2 regions of the Megasphaera sp. ASD88 genome follow, and region 2 is predicted to be linked to the other one. Evidence: a T-box and tRNA genes for the amino acid it is inferred to sense, from the RefSeq annotation. Region 2 holds a T-box; the other holds one or more tRNA genes.
What was found. The T-box of region 2 lies ahead of thrS (threonine--tRNA ligase). A T-box ahead of a tRNA ligase gene usually reads a tRNA of that ligase, here a tRNA-Thr.
Positions count from the first base shown of each region.

Region 1: it encodes a tRNA-Thr, which carries the amino acid that the T-box ahead of thrS (threonine--tRNA ligase) is inferred to sense. The anticodon was not compared.

Region 1 is NZ_NQXW01000026.1:278-9,048, reverse strand. Features, by position in the region: gene CJ260_RS10820 (DHH family phosphoesterase) at 1-1,432, shown strand, start outside; gene rplI (50S ribosomal protein L9) at 1,429-1,875, shown strand; gene lonC (Lon family ATP-dependent protease) at 1,903-3,810, shown strand; gene dnaB (replicative DNA helicase) at 3,826-5,160, shown strand; gene sppA (signal peptide peptidase SppA) at 5,221-6,171, shown strand; gene CJ260_RS10795 (YIP1 family protein) at 6,168-6,728, shown strand; gene queG (tRNA epoxyqueuosine(34) reductase QueG) at 6,690-7,610, opposite strand; tRNA gene CJ260_RS10785 (tRNA-Thr) at 7,806-7,881, shown strand; tRNA gene CJ260_RS10780 (tRNA-Tyr) at 7,887-7,972, shown strand; tRNA gene CJ260_RS10775 (tRNA-Met) at 7,979-8,054, shown strand; tRNA gene CJ260_RS10770 (tRNA-Thr) at 8,110-8,185, shown strand; tRNA gene CJ260_RS10765 (tRNA-Met) at 8,191-8,267, shown strand; partial or broken gene CJ260_RS10760 (GTP-binding protein) at 8,403-8,771, shown strand, end outside.
Region 2 is NZ_NQXW01000023.1:7,731-16,501, forward strand. Features, by position in the region: gene CJ260_RS10325 (electron transfer flavoprotein subunit beta/FixA family protein) at 1-680, shown strand, start outside; gene CJ260_RS10330 (electron transfer flavoprotein subunit alpha/FixB family protein) at 703-1,722, shown strand; T-box leader at 1,880-2,099, shown strand; gene thrS (threonine--tRNA ligase) at 2,134-4,041, shown strand; gene CJ260_RS10340 (S-layer homology domain-containing protein) at 4,278-5,612, shown strand; gene ylqF (ribosome biogenesis GTPase YlqF) at 5,724-6,593, shown strand; gene CJ260_RS10350 (ribonuclease HII) at 6,590-7,378, shown strand; gene CJ260_RS10355 (magnesium transporter CorA family protein) at 7,473-8,426, opposite strand; gene CJ260_RS10360 (DUF554 domain-containing protein) at 8,731-8,771, shown strand, end outside.

The DNA of each region.
Region 1 (8,771 bases), on a different contig from region 2:
CAAGGGCATGACGTCGGTCCAGCAGACGACGCTGTGGACAAACGTCAACAACTGCCTGATCGACGAATTGACGTCGCTGGGAGCCTTCGTCCGTTCGTACGGCAACGAAAAGTACTTCGCCTGCCTGAGCCGCGAGGCCCTCGACGAACTGAAGAAGGACAATTTTTCCTTTCTCGAAAAAATCCGCATGATCCATACGGTCAACCGCATTCCCGTTACGCTCAGCATGGGCGTGGCGGCTTGCCCGAAGGATGTCGTGACCCAGGGCATGGTCAACTTCAACGAGCTGGCCGACAAGGCCCAGGCCGGGCTGGATCTGGCCTTGGGACGGGGCGGCGACCAGGTCGTCGTATATGAAGAAGACGGCTCGCCTCATTTTTACGGCGGCAAGACCCGGTCTGTCGAAAAGAATACCCGCGTCCGGGCCCGCGTCGTCGCCCAGGCGATACGCGAACTCATTGACACGAGCGATCTCGTCCTGGTCATGGGGCATGAACGGGAAGATTACGACAGCATCGGCGCTGCCGTCGGCGTGGCTCACATGGCCCGCATCATCGGCAAGCCCGTCCACATCGTCATCAGCAAGCAGACCGACGCCATCCGCCGCCTGGAAACGCAGATACTCAACGTGCCGGCCTTTAAGGACTTGCTCATTTCGGCGGAAACGGCGGAAGAGCTGTGCAACAGCCAGACGCTGCTGTTTATCGTCGATACCCATCGGACGGACATGACCGTCGCGCCGGCCTTGATCGAACAGACGGAACGGCGCGTCGTCATCGACCATCACCGCCGCAGCTCCGACTTTATCAAGAAGCCTCTCCTGACGTATACGGAGCCGTCCAGCTCTTCGACGAGCGAACTCGTCACGGAGCTGCTCCAGTATTATCAGGAAGACGTAGAGCTGGAAAAAATCGAAGCGACGGCCTTGTACGCCGGCATTATCGTCGATACGAAAAACTTCGCCGTCCAGACCGGCGTCCGTACCTTTGACGCCGCGGCCTACCTGCGCCGCAGCGGCGCTGACCCGGAAATCGTGCGGGAGCTGTTCAGCTCCGATTTTACGACAGTCCGGGAAAAGGCGGCCATCTTGTCGGAGGCGCGCATCGTAGACGGCGTGGCCATGGCTTCCTGCCCGAAGGGGACGAAGAACACGACGATCGTAGCGGCGCAAATCGCCGATATGCTTATCAATATAGACAACGTAAACGCCAGCTTTACGTTCTGCGAGCTTCCTGACGGCAATATCGGCGTCAGTGCCCGCTCTAAGGGAGATATTAACGTACAGCTCGTCATGGAGGCCCTGGGCGGCGGCGGCCATCGCACCGTTGCCGGCGCGCAGCTCAAAGAGCGTACCGTAGAAGAAGCGCAGCAGGACGTCATGGCGGCCCTGCGGGACGTAATCAATAAAAATAAGGAGACTGAAAAAGAATGAAAGTAATATTATTGCAAGACGTAAAAAAATTGGGTAAAAAAGGCGAAATCATAGAAGTATCGGAAGGCTACGGCCGCAATTTCCTGCTGCCCCGCAAATTAGCTGCGCCGGGCACGTCGGAAAACATCAACGACGCGAAGCAGAAGCAGGCGGCGGCTAAGCATAAGGCCCAGGTAGCGTCCGATGAAGCTGTCGTGCTGGCCAGCCAGCTGAAGAAGGTAGAGCTGACGATTCCCGTAAAGGTCGGCGAAGGCGGAAAGGTATTCGGTGCGATTACGGGCAAAAATATCAGCGAAGCGGCGAAGGCTCAGTACGACGTCGACATCGACAAAAAGAAAGTCGAAATCAAGGACCCGATTAAATCGCTGGGAACGTACGACGTCGTCATCCGCGTGCATCCGACCATTACGAGCGTCATCAAGGTTCATGTCGTAGAAGGATAAGCTGCGGCAAAACTGTAAGGGGATACTATGAAAGAATTGCTTGATAAACTGTTACAGCGCCATAAGTATCTGGAACCGACGGCGGAGGAAGAGCTCCGCCGTCAGGTTAACGTGCTTTACGGCGCTTTTACTGGTCTTATAGGGGCGGAAAAGATGGTGCTCAGAGCCAGTAAATACGCCGCCCTGTCCTATGTCCATTCGGAAGACCCGCGGCAGCGGCTGGTCGGCCTGCAGCGCCTCGTATATGAAAACGCGTCGTACGACCGCATTCCGAAGGACGACGAGGTCATCGACGTATTGAACGAGCTGGAAATCGTGCTGGCTGAAATGCTGGCCCGCCAGGCTGTGGAAGAGCGGCTGGAAAAGAAGATTTCCCAGCGGATGGAAGAAAAGCAGCAGGAATACGTGCAGGAAATCAAGATGCAGATTATCAAGGAAGAACTGCGCGATGTGGAGACGCCGCAGACGAAGCGCAAGCTGGCCGAGCTGCAGAAGCTCGACACGATACAGCTGTCCGAGTCGATTATGGAGCAAGTCCGTCCGAAAAAGCTCAGCGCCGTCGTCGGCCAGGAACGGGCTGTAGAAGCGATGCAGAGCAAGCTGGCTTCCGTGTATCCGCAGCATCTTCTGCTGTACGGACCTCCCGGCGTAGGCAAGACGACGGCGGCCCGCATCGTCCTGCAGGAGGCGAAAGGCCTTCCCTTTACGCCCTTCGGACCTGACGCTCCCTTTGTCGAAACGGACGGGACGACGCTTCGCTGGGATTCGCGCGATATGACCAATCCCCTCATCGGCTCGGTTCACGACCCCATTTATCAAGGCGCGCGCCGCGATTTAGCCGATACGGGGATTCCCGAGCCCAAGCCGGGCCTGGTGACGGAGGCCCATGGCGGCATCTTGTTCATCGACGAAATCGGCGAGATGGATCCCATGCTGCTGAACAAGCTGCTGAAGGTATTAGAAGATAAGCGGGTGAAGTTCGAGTCGGCCTATTATGACGAAGAAGACCCGAACGTGCCCCAGTATATTAAAAAACTGTTCGCCGAAGGCGCGCCGGCCGATTTTATCCTCATCGGGGCGACGACGCGGAGCCCTTGGGAAATCAATCCGGCTATCCGCTCGCGCTGCGCTGAAATCTTTTTTGAGCCCCTCGTGCCGTCGGATATACAGACTATCGTAGAAAATGCGGCCAGGGAGCTGGGCGCAGTCTTGGAAGACGGCGCGGCGGCCCTTATCAGCACCTTTACGATCGAAGGGCGCAAGGCCGTCAATATTCTGGCTGACGCCTACGGCCTGGCCGTATATCGGGCCGGCCGCAAGGACGGCGTAGTCATTACGAAGGATCACATTCACCGCGTGTCCCAGATCAGCCGCCTTACGCCGTACGCCATGGAAAAGGCGAGCGACGTGCCGGCTGTGGGGAAAATATTCGGCCTCGGCGTTTCGGGGTATTTAGGCTCGGCGATTGAAATCGAAGCCGTAGCCTTTCCCGCCCGCGAGGCCGGCAAGGGCTATTACCGCTTCAACGATACGGCCGGTTCGATGGCCAAGGATTCCATGTTCAACGCCGCTGCCGTGGTGCGCAGCGTGACGGGCAAGGAATTGTCCGATTACGACGTCAATATCAACTTTGTCGGCGGCGGAAACATCGACGGCCCGTCGGCAGGCTGCGCGATTACGACGGCCCTCATCTCGGCGATTACGCAGACGCCGATCCGACAGGATGTGGCCGTTACGGGCGAAATTTCCGTGCGGGGGCAGGTAAAGCCCGTCGGCGGCGTATTTGAAAAGGCCTACGGCGCCTGTCAGGCCGGCATGAAGGCTATCGTCATTCCTAAAGACAATGGGCAGGATATTCCGGAGCACCATCTGGATTTGGATATACGCTGCGCCGAAACGATTCAGGACGTATTAGATGTTATGTTTGTAAAGTAGGAGTGTGCATATACTATGGAGCAGCGGATTCCGCCGCAGAACGTAGAAGCGGAGCAGGCCGTGCTCGGCGCGATGATGCTGGAGCACAACGCCGTCGTAGCCGCTATGGAAAAGCTGCGGCCCGGCGATTTTTACAGGGAAGTGCACCGGACGATTTTCGAAGCCATGGAGCACCTGCACCATGACAACAAGGAAGTCGACGTCATCACCCTGCCGGAAGAACTGCGGCGCATGAAGAAGCTCGACGACGTCGGCGGCCTGGAGTACGTCCTCAGCCTGCCGAACCTGGTCGCGACGGCTGCTAATATCGAATATCACGCCAATATCGTGGCGGAAAAGGCCTTGGCCCGCAATATCATTACGACGTGCACCGAATTGACCTCGGAGGCTTACGACGGCGAGAAAGAGCCGGAGGATTTGCTGGATGACGCCGAACGGCGTATCTTACAGATTTCCGAGAGCAAGCGGCGGGGAGACTTCGCGCCTGTCGGCGTCGTCGTCGAAGAAACGCTGGACAAGATCACCAAGCTGTACGAAAATAAGGCGGGTATTACGGGCCTGCCTACGGGATTTCGCGATTTAGACCGCCTAACGTCGGGGCTGCAGCCGTCGGACTTAATCCTCGTCGCGGCTCGTCCGAGCATGGGGAAGACGGCTTTTACTTTGAATATCGCGCAGAACGTAGGCGTAAAGCAGCATAAGACCGTGGCCTTCTTTTCCCTGGAAATGTCTCAGGAACAGCTCGTACAGCGTCTGCTGTGCCAGATCGCCCACATCGATTCGCAGAAGCTGCGCACAGGCCAGCTCAACAGCGACGACGAGTGGACGAAGCTGACCGACGCCTGCGATAAATTGTATCAGGCGCCCATTTATATCGACGACACGCCGGGCATTTCCGTGACGGAGATGCGCTCCAAGGCTCGCCGTCTCAAGGCGGAACACGGCCTGGACCTGATCATCGTCGACTACCTGCAGCTCATGCAGGGGCGCAACTCCGAAAGCCGCCAGCAGGAAATTTCCGAAATTTCCCGTTCGCTGAAGGCCCTGGCCCGGGAGCTCAAGGTGCCCCTCATCGCCCTGTCGCAGCTCAGCCGAAGCGTAGAAAGCCGGCAGGATAAGCGGCCTATGCTCAGCGACCTGCGCGAATCGGGCGCGCTGGAACAGGACGCCGATATCGTGTCGTTCTTGTATCGCGAAGATTATTATGATAAGGAAACGGAAAATCAGCACATTACAGAAATCATACTGGCCAAGCACCGCAACGGCCCCGTCGGTTCTGTAAAGCTGTACTTCAAGGGCGAGTATACCTTATTCTTGAATTTGGATACGACCCATGAAGACCGTCTGTAATACGTAAGGGATAGAGAGCCGTCGCTCTTGCGTCCCTTATTTTTGTATAGAGGAGGCCCTATGGAAAAGAAGAAAAAAATCCGCATTGCCGGCGTCGTTGCGGCAGTGCTGTTTATTGCCGTTGCCGCGGCCGGGTCCCTGTCCCGCTCGGACAGCGTGCGGAAGCTGTATCAGGATCCGCGCGTAGCCGTTATCCGCGTCAATGGCCCCATTGTCGGCGGCGACGACGCCGATATGGCTTGGGGAAGCCCGTCTTCGACGACGTCGGGCGCGCTGATGCGCCAGTTCCGCAAGGCCAGGCAGGACGACAGCGTACAGGCTGTACTGCTGCGCGTCAACAGCCCCGGCGGCAGCGCGGCGGCGACGCAGGAAGCGGCGGCAGAGCTGCAGAAGCTGAAGGATTCAGGCAAGCCTGTCGTCGTATCCATGGGCGATACGGCCGCGTCGGGGGCCTACTGGCTGGCGGCTTATGGAGATAAAATATACGCCAATCCTTCGACGATTACGGGAAGCATTGGCGTGTATATGTCGTATTATGATGTGCAGGGCCTGAGCGAAAAGCTGGGCGTACGAGAAGAAAAAATCAAATCGGGGCCCTATAAAGATATTTTCTCACCCTTCCGCCCAATGACTGAGGAAGAACGGAGGCTGACCCAGAATATGGTCGACGATATGTACGAACAGTTTGTCGCCGTCGTGGCCGAGCAGCGCCATATGGACGGCGAAAAGGTGCGTTCCCTGGCCGACGGCCGGGTGTTTACAGGCGTGCAGGCAAAGGAGGCGGGCCTCGTCGACGAGCTGGGGAATTACTACGACGCCTTGGGCTATGCCGGGACGCTGATTCACGCCAATCCGGACAAGGTGGCGACGGTGACGTACGACGACGCCTTCTCCTGGGATCAGCTGCTGTCCGGCCGGATAGCGGCGCCTTCTCTGGCCGAAGGGCTGTATGAAGCCGGGCAGAGGATTCCCTTCCCCCTCATGATATGGAAAGGAGGGCGGCAGCAATGAGATATTACATTGAAGAAGCCTTAGCATTGGCCTACGGCATCGTCGTATCGCCTAAAGAAACGCTGGCTGTCATCGTGCCGGAGCAGCGCCTTCGCGAAGGAATCGTCATCTGGTCCCTTTCCGTGATGCTTTCTGTCGTGTCCGTATGGGTGCAGTGGCAGGATACGGCAGTATGGACGGCCATAGCTATGTACGGCGGAGCGGCCTTCTGTTTTGCCGCGCGCATCTTGCTGTATCATGGAGCCGCCCGCCTTCTCGGGCGAAACGGGTCTATGAAAAGCCTGGCGGCGGCCTTCTGCTTCACGGAAATCCCCCTCAACCTGGCGACCTTAGCCGGCAGCTTCGTATTCGTCGCGCCGGAACTGCTGGTGCAGGCCGTGTCGCTGGCGGCAGGGGTCTGGGCTTTGGTATTGGACGTATGGGCCGTCAAAGAAACGTACACCATGGGAACGGGACGAAGTATTGCCGTCCTGCTGCTGCCCCTGGCCGCCGTGGCCGTCTTGGCTGCCTTCGTCTTGTTATACGTCGTCTTTGCCGTCGTTTCGATTTTTAGTTGATGCGGCGTCCTGCTTAGCCGCGTATTCCAGATTGCGGAGCAGCACTTTTTTGCCGCGCCAGGCAAAAGCCCGGTCGCCGAAAGCCTGCTGAAACTGTTTATTCGACAGCGATTCGATGTCTGAAGGGGAAAGCCGCGGCAGGCGGTCTTGGTAAAATTCCGGAAGAGGCGTCGCCTTGACGACGCTGTTGTGCGGACACGATTCCTGACATACGTCGCAGCCGAAGATGAGCGGCGTTTTTTCCATACATTGTATTTCTGGCAGCGTAAGGCTGCCTTTTTTTTGCGTAATATACGATTTGCAGCAGCTGTAATCGTAAGCGCCGCCGGAAAAACATTGTCCCGGACAGGCTGACTGACAGGCGCCGCAGTGGGAGCATTCCTGTTGCAGGGGCTGGTCCGGCGTGAAGGGCAGGGACGTGAGGACGCTGCCGATAAAGACGTAGGAGCCGTACGTATCGTTGATGAGGCAGCGATTGTCTCCGAAAAAGCCCAGGCCGGCCTGATAGGCCAGCCAGCGGTCCGACAGCGGGGACGTATCGACGACACAGCGCTGCTCGCTGCCGGGATATTGCCGCTGCAGATACGCGGCGATTTGCTCTAAATACGCGCGGACGACGGCGTGATAGTCTGCGCTCCGGCAATAGAGGGATAGATTGGCCTGTTCTGTCTGGGCCGTGTAATAGGGAACTAAGACGACGATGACGGAACGGCACGACGGGAGAATGCGGCGCGGCTCGTATCGTTCGTCTCCTACGCCGGCGGCCAGCGGGCACGGCGGTTCTTCGGCATAGGGCGGCCGGGGCAAATCGGCTGGGGCGACGCCGGCGCAGTCCAGGCCGAGGGCAGCGGCAAACCGTTTCATATCTGTGCTGTCTATCATATAGAAGTATCCTCCAAAAAATTTGAATTTATCTCTTGCTTTTTTCTATAGAGTATAGTATACTATCTAAGTCAGCAGTTTTAAAGACTTCTTTAAAAGAAATGCTTTTGAAGAGAGTAAAAAAACTTCTGAAAAATGTCTTGACAGAATCGAGATTATCAAGTATAATCAATTACGTTCTGTGAGACAGGACACGCCGACATAGCTCAATTGGCAGAGCAACTGACTTGTAATCAGTAGGTTGTAGGTTCAAGTCCTATTGTCGGCTCCAGGTATGGTGGGGTTCCCGAGTGGCTAAAGGGAGCAGACTGTAAATCTGCCGGCGACTGCCTTCGAAGGTTCGAATCCTTCCCCCACCACCATATCATCGCGGGGTGGAGCAGTTGGTAGCTCGTCGGGCTCATAACCCGAAGGTCGTAGGTTCAAGTCCTGCCCCCGCTACCAAATTTTTGCTGCAAGGCAGTAAAGAAAAACTGTATATGTGCTTTGAACGGTGTAAGCTGTTGTAGCTCAGTCGGTAGAGCGTATCCTTGGTAAGGATAAGGTCACCGGTTCAATCCCGGTCAATAGCTCCAAACATGGCGGCTTAGCTCAGTTGGCTAGAGCATGCGGTTCATACCCGCAGTGTCCAGAGTTCGAATCTCCGAGCCGCCACCACATTTATAACCTCGTTTTACGAGGTTATTTCTATATGCAATACTATTTTTTTCTGAAAACAGAGCAAAAATAGATATTGTGTGATAGAATACAATATAGATGGTAAATTTTTTCCTAAAGGAGGAAATCAGTAAAATGGCAAAAGAACATTACGAAAGAACCAAACCCCATGTTAACATCGGCACGATTGGTCACGTTGACCATGGCAAAACGACGTTGACGGCTGCTATTACGAAAGTATTGTCCGAAAAAGGCTACGCTAAATTCGAAGACTATGCTGATATCGATAAGGCTCCGGAAGAACGCGAACGCGGCATTACGATCAACACGGCTCACGTTGAATACGAAACGGACAAACGTCACTATGCCCACGTTGACTGCCCGGGCCACGCCGACTATGTTAAGAACATGATCACCGGCGCTGCTCAGATGGACGGCGCAATCCTCGTCGTAAGCGCAGCTGACGGCCCGATGCCTCAGACTCGCGAACACATCCTGTTGGCC
Region 2 (8,771 bases):
TGGAAGCAGCTTTGCAGTTGAAGGACAATCAGGGTGCAAAGGTTACTGTCCTTTCCATGGGTCCCCCGCAGGCAAAAGACGTATTGCGCGAAGCTCTGGCAATGGGCGCTGACGACGCTTATCTCCTGACAGACCGCAAAGTTGGCGGCTCTGATACATTGGCTACAGGTTATTGCCTGGCTCAGGCTGTTAAAAAAGTTGCTGAACTCAAAGGCATCGAACAGTTCGATATCATCCTTTGCGGCAAACAGGCTATCGACGGCGACACGGCTCAGGTTGGCCCGCAGATCGCTTGCGAACTCGGCATTCCTCAGATTACATATGCTGCCGAAATCAAAGTTGAAGGCACGACTGTAACGGTTAAACAGCAGAACGAAGAAGGCTACATCGTAACGGAAGCTCAGTTCCCCGTTTTGATTACAGCCGTTAAAGAATTGAACGAACCGCGCTTCCCGACCATCCGTGGTACGATGAAAGCAAAACGTCGTGAAATTCCTGAATTGTCTGCTGCTGACATCAACGCTGACGAATCTCAGATTGGTTTGAGCGGTTCTCCGACAAAAGTTCGTAAGATTTTCACACCGCCTCAGAGAACACAGGGTCTCGTTATTAACGAAGAAGACGCCCAGGTAGCAGTAGATCAGTTGATGGCTAAATTGACTGAAAACAAAATCATCTAATTTCTAAGGAGGAACAGTGAAAATGGATTTAGCAGAATACAAAGGCGTATATGTAATCGCTGAACAATTCGAAGGCAAATTACGTAACGTATCTTTCGAACTGTTGGGCCAGGGCCGTAAATTGGCTGACGGCATCGGTGACGAAGTAGGTGCGGTACTGATTGGTTATAACGTAAAACCGTTGGCACAGGAACTCATCGCTCATGGCGCTCACAAAGTATATGTATATGACGATGAAAAATTGGCTAACTACAACACAACGGCTTACTCTAAAGTTCTGTGCGACTTCTTCCATGAAGTTAAACCGAACGTATTCCTCGTAGGCGCTACGAACATCGGCCGCGATCTCGGCCCCCGCGTCGCTAACTCCCTGAAAACGGGCTTGACGGCTGACTGCACGGGTCTTTCCGTTGACGAAGACGGCAAGACGATCGTTTGGACTCGTCCGGCTTTGGGCGGCAACATCATGGCTGAAATCATTTGCCCGGATAACCGTCCGCAGATGGGTACTGTTCGTCCGAACGTATTCAAAAAACCGGAAGCTGATCCGAGCGCTACAGGCGAAGTTATCGAAATGGAAGCAAAACTTTCCGACGCTGACTTCATGACGAAATTCGTTGAACTCATTAAAATGGGCGGCGAAGGCGTTAAGATCGAAGAAGCTGACGTTATCGTTGCCGGCGGCCGCGGCATGAACGGCGCTGAACCGTTTGTTAACGGCGGTATCCTGAAAGAATTGGCAGACGTATTGGGCGGCGCTGTCGGCGCATCCCGTGCAGCTGTTGACGCTGGCTGGATCGACGCTCTCCATCAGGTTGGCCAGACAGGTAAGACTGTTGGCCCGAAACTCTACATCGCTTGCGCTATTTCCGGTGCTATTCAGCACTTGGCAGGCATGACGGGTTCTGACTGCATCATCGCTATCAACAAAGACGAAGATGCTCCGATCTTCAAAGTTTGCGACTACGGTATCGTTGGCGACGCTTTCGAAGTAGTTCCCAAACTCACAGCAGCTATTAAAGCAGCCAAAGGTATGGCATAATACCTAGATTTCCATAAGCCTAAAAAAGGACTGTCTTCGGGCAGTCCTTTTTACGTAGCTGCAGTTCTTTAAGTTCTTAATTTGAAGTAAAAAAAGACTAAAGTTTCTTGACAAGGTACATCGTACGTCGTATAATTTACGCATACATAGAAATATGTAACAAGCCTTGAAAAGGACATGATATTTTCAGCGGCTTTATCAGAGAGGGGCATAGTTGGTGTGAGTGTCCTTAAAGCGTGAAAGTGTTACCCCCTTGGAGCTAATCGTCGGAATTTGTAGTACGGCGGTTCGGTCGCCACGTTATAGCGTTTGAGTACATCAGTAGTTTTTGCTGATGAACTAGGGTGGAACCACGTGAGCATGCTCTCGTCCCTTGAGGACGGGAGCTTTTTTTATTAAGGAGGATGTATTATGGCAGAATTAGTGTTAAAAGACGGCAGCAAAAAAGTATTTGCCGACGGCATTTCGTTGTACGATGCTGCGAAAGAGCTGAGCAACAGCTTGGCTAAGAAAGTATTGGTAGCGAAAGTCAATGGAGACGTAACGGATTTGCGGGAAACGATCGTCGACGGCTCTACGGTTGAATTCCTGACTTTCGACGCCCAGGAAGGGAAGGACACGCTCCGCCATACGGCATCTCATATCATGGCTCAAGCCGTTCAGCGTTTGTTCAAGGATGTTAAATTTGCCATCGGTCCGTCCATCGAAAACGGTTTTTACTACGATTTCGATACGGAACATCGGTTTACGCAGGAAGACTTCGTTGCTATCGAAGCAGAAATGGAAAAAATCGTCAAAGAAAATCTCGCCTTGACGAAAGAAGTCGTGTCCCGCGACGAAGCGCTGAAGATGTTCAAGGAAGCCGGTCAGGACTACAAGGTAGAATTGATTGAAGACCTGCCGGAAGGCGAACAGATTTCCTTATACCGCCAGGGCGATTTCGTCGATTTGTGCGCAGGACCGCACTGCGAAACGACGGGCCGGGTCAAAGCCTTCAAGCTGCTGACCGTTGCCGGCGCGTACTGGCGCGGCGATGAACACAATAAGATGCTCCAGCGTATTTACGGCACGGCTTTTGAAAAGAAAGACGACTTGGACGCATATCTGCACATGCTGGCTGAAGCGGAAAAGCGCGACCATCGTAAATTGGGCAAGCAGCTCGACTTGTTCAGCTTCCACGAAGAAGGCCCGGGCTTCCCGTTCTTCCACGCAAAAGGCATGGTTCTCCGCAAGACGTTGCTCAAATTCTGGTATGAACTGCATGACGAAGCGGAATATGACGAAATCAGCACGCCGACAATCCTGAGCCGCCACCTGTGGGAACAGTCCGGTCACTGGGATCATTACCGCGACAACATGTATTTCACGACGATTGACGACGAACCGTACGCGATTAAGCCGATGAACTGCCCCGGCGGCATCCTCGTCTACAAGAGCGACGTACACAGCTACCGCGATTTCCCCATGCGGATGGCTGAATTGGGCCTGGTTCACCGCCACGAGCTTCACGGGGCTCTCCACGGCTTGTTCCGCGTCCGCTGCTTTACCCAGGACGACGCCCACATCTTCATGCTGCCGAGCCAGATGGAAGAAGAAATTTCCGGCGTTATCGACTTGTTTGACAAGGCTTACAACGTATTCGGCTTGGAATACCGCGTCGAATTGTCTACTCGTCCGGAAGACTCCATGGGCTCCGACGAAATTTGGGAATTAGCGACGAGCACCCTGCGCAAGGTATTAGAAGACAGAAACATTCCGTACCAGGTCAACGAAGGCGACGGCGCTTTCTACGGTCCGAAGCTCGACTTCCACGTCAAGGATTCCATCGGCCGTACTTGGCAGTGCGGTACGATCCAGCTTGATATGCTCATGCCGGAACGCTTCGACATGACTTATGTCGGCGAAGACGGCCAGAAGCATCGCCCGGTCATGGTACACCGTACCTGCTTCGGCAGCATCGAACGCTTCCTGGGCATCCTCATCGAAAACTATGCTGGAGCCTTCCCCGTATGGCTCGCTCCGGTACAGATCAAATTCCTGCCCATTTCCGATAAGCATTTGGCCTATGCTTTGGAACTGCGCAAGAAATTCAAGAAGCTGGGCATCCGCGTAGAAGTAGACGAAAGCAACGAAAAGATCGGCTACAAGATTCGCAAGGCCCAGATGGAAAAGGTTCCGTACATGGCTATCATCGGCGACAAGGAAATCGAAACGAATACCTTGTCCCTCCGTGACAGAGCAAAAGGCGATCTCGGCGCAAAACCGGTCGACGAAGTCGTCGCTCATATTCAGGAACTGACGGCTACGCGCAAAGGATAATAGCATAGGATATACGTTAGGGCATGCCCGTGCAGGGCATGTCCTTTTCCTATTACAAAACGGTTCGTCTGGCCATACTTTTTCTCATTTCATAGTTGACAAGATCGGATATATCAGGCAAAATAAGTAGCGTTGTGTCTTCATAGGGCGTACAAGCCGCGTGGCCTGCGACGGCTGGAAATGCTGCGTACGGAGTGGAGATAGAACGCACTATACGTTTGAAATGAGGGTTATACATGATGAAGAAACTAATCGCTATGGCGGCGGCCAGTATCCTGACAATGGGCATGACGAGTGCCGGGGCTGCCAATCCCTTTGTCGACGTGCCTGCCGACAGCTGGGCTTACCACTCTGTGGCGGAGCTGGCTGAGGCCGGCGTGATTCAGGGCGTAGACGGAAATTATTTTCAGGGAAACCGTTCCATTACGCGGTATGAAGCGGCTGAAATGGTCGCCAAGGCTATGGCTCATATGGACAGGGCGTCGGTGGAACAGCGGGCCGTGATTCACAAGCTGGCCGACGAGTACGCTGAAGAGCTGAACCGCCTCGGCCTTCGCGTCGCGGCTTTAGAGAACAAGGTCGGCAATGTGAAGTTTAGCGGCGACGCCCGCTTCCGCTATCGCTATCAGAATTCTGCAGGCAGCCGCGCCGGCAAGGAAAATGACAATTCCTGGGATTACCGCATCCGTCTTCGCGGACAGGCACAGCTCGACGAACGTCTGAAAGCCACCGTAAGCATTAGTTCGGATTGGCAGAGCTTCAGTGAAAACGGCGCGGTCAGCGGCGGCACGAACGACGCCTTTGCCGACGCCCTTAAAGTCGACTACGAGGCGGATTCCTTTTATCTGAGCCTCGGCCGGACGGATATATACAAGATCGGCGGCCCGCGCAGCTATGGGTACACGTACAGCGATATTTTCGACCGTGCTGAAGGGCAATACCGTACAGATGCTTTTGCTCTTACGGCGGGCTACGGCAAATTCAAAAAGGGGAATGTCATGGCCGGCAGCGTCCAAGGCGATGATTCCATCAACGGCGTAAAGACCGGCTACGGCGAAATCGAAGCTTTTTTTGGCAGCGATTCGGCTGCCGGCGTATATTATAATGATTTCAATACGACTGGGAACGGAGAAGCCAACAGGGATTTTAACGCCGACTCCTTGTGGGGCGCCTATGCCAGCGTCAACATCGGCTCGAAATGGAATGTATTGGCTCAGTATGAACGCACGAACTTAAACCATGATACGAAATATACGCACGACGACGGCTCTGCCGACTTGTTCATCGGCCGCCTGATGTACGGGAAATCAAGCATGGCAATCCCGAAATCGTGGGATATCTGGACGGAATACATCGACGCAGAAGACGGTACCTGGCTCGGCGGCTTTACGACGTCGTGGCGCTTCGCCTCGCAGATGGACAATCTGACGTCATGGGGCGTCGGCGTCAACTATGTATTTGCCAAGAACGCCATGTTCAGCGTCATGCAGTCCTTCGCTACGGAAGCCAAGGCCGGCGGCATGGCTGATCCGGAAGAACAGACGCGGGCAGAATTGATTTTCGCGTTCTAAGCGGAAGAACCCGGCGCGGCGGACAAGTCGCGCGAAGGCCGGCTGCCAGTTGACGGCAGGGACAGAATCTCCTACAATAGAAACGAAACACAGACAAAAGAGAGGTACGTTATGATTATCAACTGGTATCCCGGCCACATGGCGAAAGCCAGGCGGCTGATAGAAGCAAATCTGAAGGTCATCGACGTTGTCATCGAGCTCGTCGACGCCCGCATCCCCATGAGCAGTACCAACCCCATGATAGCCAGCCTCATCGGCCAGAAGCCGTCGGTCGTCGTCATGAACAAGGCCGACCTGGCCGACCCGGACATGGTAAAGGAATGGGTGCAGTATTATAAGAAGCAGGGACGCATCGTGCTGCCCTTGAACAGCAAGGACGGCAAGGGCGTTAAGCAGCTCGTCGCCCTGGTACGTAAGCTGGCTGAACCGAAGCTGGCTCATTGGCGGGCCCGGGGACTGAAGAACCGTTCCGTGCGGACGATGATTCTCGGCATTCCCAACGTAGGCAAGTCGACGCTTATCAACAAGCTGGCCCGGCGCAGCGCCGCCAAGACGGCCGACAAGCCGGGCGAAACGAAGGGCAAGCAGTGGGTTCACATCGGCGACCAGCTCGACCTTCTCGACACGCCGGGCGTATTGTGGCCTAAGCTGGAAAATCAGGTCAGCGCCTATCGGCTGGCCGCGACAGGGGCCATTTCCGACACGGTATTCGACATGGAAACGGTCATTACCCAGCTCATCGAAGAATTGAGCCAGTTCTACGCCGACGAATTGCTGGCGAGATTTAAGCTGGACGCGCTGGGAGCTGCGCCCTTGGAAACGATCGAAGCCATCGGCCGCAAGCGTGGCTGCATCGTATCAGGCGGCGTCGTCGACATGGAGAAGACTTATAAGCTCATTTTGAAGGAATACCGCGAAGGCAAAATCGGCTTGATTTCCCTGGACCGCTGCGGCGAAGCGTGTGGGGGCGGAGAATCATGATCGACATCGGGCAGCTAAAGACGGCTGATATTAAAGCCCTGCTGGAGCAGAATCCCGACGACGTCATGGCCCTGCTGCAGACTATGAAGGAAGACCGCCGCCTTTCCGTACAAAAATTAGCGGATACCTATATCCGCCGCAAGATGAAGGAAGAAGCCGAACGGGAACGAGTCATGCACATGTATTCCCTGGAAACGGCCTATTATAACGACGGCATATACCACGTCGCCGGCATCGACGAAGCCGGGCGGGGCCCCGTGGCCGGGCCGGTCATGGTAGCCGCCGTCATCCTGCCGCCTTACTGGGAATGTCCCGGATTAAACGACAGCAAAAAGCTGTCGGCGGCGAAACGGGACGCTTTGTATGATAAAATCATGGCTGAAGCCGTGGCCGTGTCGTGCGTTGCCAAGTCGGAGCTGGAAATCGATGCCCTCGACATTTACCACGCGACGATGCAGGGCATGTATGAAGCGGCGGCGGGCCTTGCTGTGCCGGCGGAAGCCGTCCTCATCGACGCCATGCCCTTGAAGGATCTGACGGTACCTCATCAGTCCGTCGTCCACGGCGACAGCCAGAGCGCGTCTATTGCAGCGGCTTCGATTATCGCCAAGGTGACGAGGGACCGGGTCATGATGGAATACGACGAGGTTTATCCTCAGTACGGATTTGCCGTCCATAAAGGCTATTTGACGCAGCGCCACGTCGACGCCATACGGCAGTACGGCCCCTGTCCCATCCATCGGCGCAGCTTTGAGCCGATCAAGAGCATGACGGCCGGACAATAATATACTTAAATATATGCAGACAAAAAAGCTGGTCATCGCCGGCTGCCTGTTTCGGCAGCGGCGAGGCCAGCTTTTGCAGTATATAGGCGGTCTGTCAGAATAAATCCTTTCGCCACAGCATGAAGACGGCGCAGAGGGCGCAGAAAAAGGCGATGGCGATGACGTATACGAAACCCATGACGTTGTTGGCGAAGGGCAGGGGGACGTTGATGCCCCAAAAACTGAAGATAATCGTCGGCACGGCCAGGATAATCGTGATGGAGGCCAGGAATTTCATGACGATGTTCAGGTTGTTGGAAATGATAGAGGCGAACGTATCGGACATGCTCATGAGGATGTTGGAATACATTTCAACCATTTCGATAGCCTGCTTGTTTTCGATGATGACGTCTTCCAGCAGGTCCTCATCTTCTTCGTACATTTTCAGCAGGTGATGGAGAGACGTGTTGCGGCGCAGGCGCATGAGACGCTCCATGACGATGCCGTTGCCCCGCAGGGCCGACGTAAAGTAGGTCAGGGACTTCTGTAATTCCAATAAGAGGAAGAATTCCTTGTTGCGCATGGAATGGCGCAGGATATCTTCGATATCGTCGGTGCGGTGGTTAATCTGCATCAGGTATTTTAGGAACAACGTGGCCGAGCGATAGAGTATCTGGAACAAGAAACGCGTTTTTTTGAAGGTATAAAACAGAGGATATTTATTTTCCGTGAACGCGCGCATGACTTCCGTTTCCTGGATGCACAGGGTGATGATGAAATCGGGCGTGATAAAGATGCCCAGCGGCAAGGTGTCGTAGCTGTCCGTTTCCAGAATAATCGGGATGTTGATGACGACGAAGATGTAGTTGTCTTCTAATTCTACGTGAGAACGTTCTTCCGTATCCAGAGCGGTCTTCAGCACGTCCGTCGGGATTTCCGTTACCATCGATACGAGCTGTAAGTCTTCCGAATCGGGATTTACGACGTCGATCCATGAGCCTTTTTCCGCAGACACCAGGGAAATATTATTTTCCAGGTGGCCGTTATTGTGTTTGTATACTTGAATCATGGCGCTTCTCCGTTTCCTCTTAGTTTAGCGGACTTTCGAATCCAAATTCTAATATAATCATAAATATCTATCAAGTCAAGGGAAAGGGGCAGATTTTAAACGAAATGAACTGTAAATTTAGGGTAAACGGGGAAATGGAAGAGGCTGGCCGTCCGCCGCGGCGAAGGCAGAGAATAGACTACACGAACAAGAGAGAATTTGTTATAATGAATAAGTATATCTTTTTGTAAGACGCGCCGCGAGGCGAAGGAATTCGAAAGATACGTACAGAGAAGCTGCGGAAGCAGCAAAAGGGGGATATATTGTGATTGCTGTAATTATCAACGGGGCAGCGACCGCTTTGGG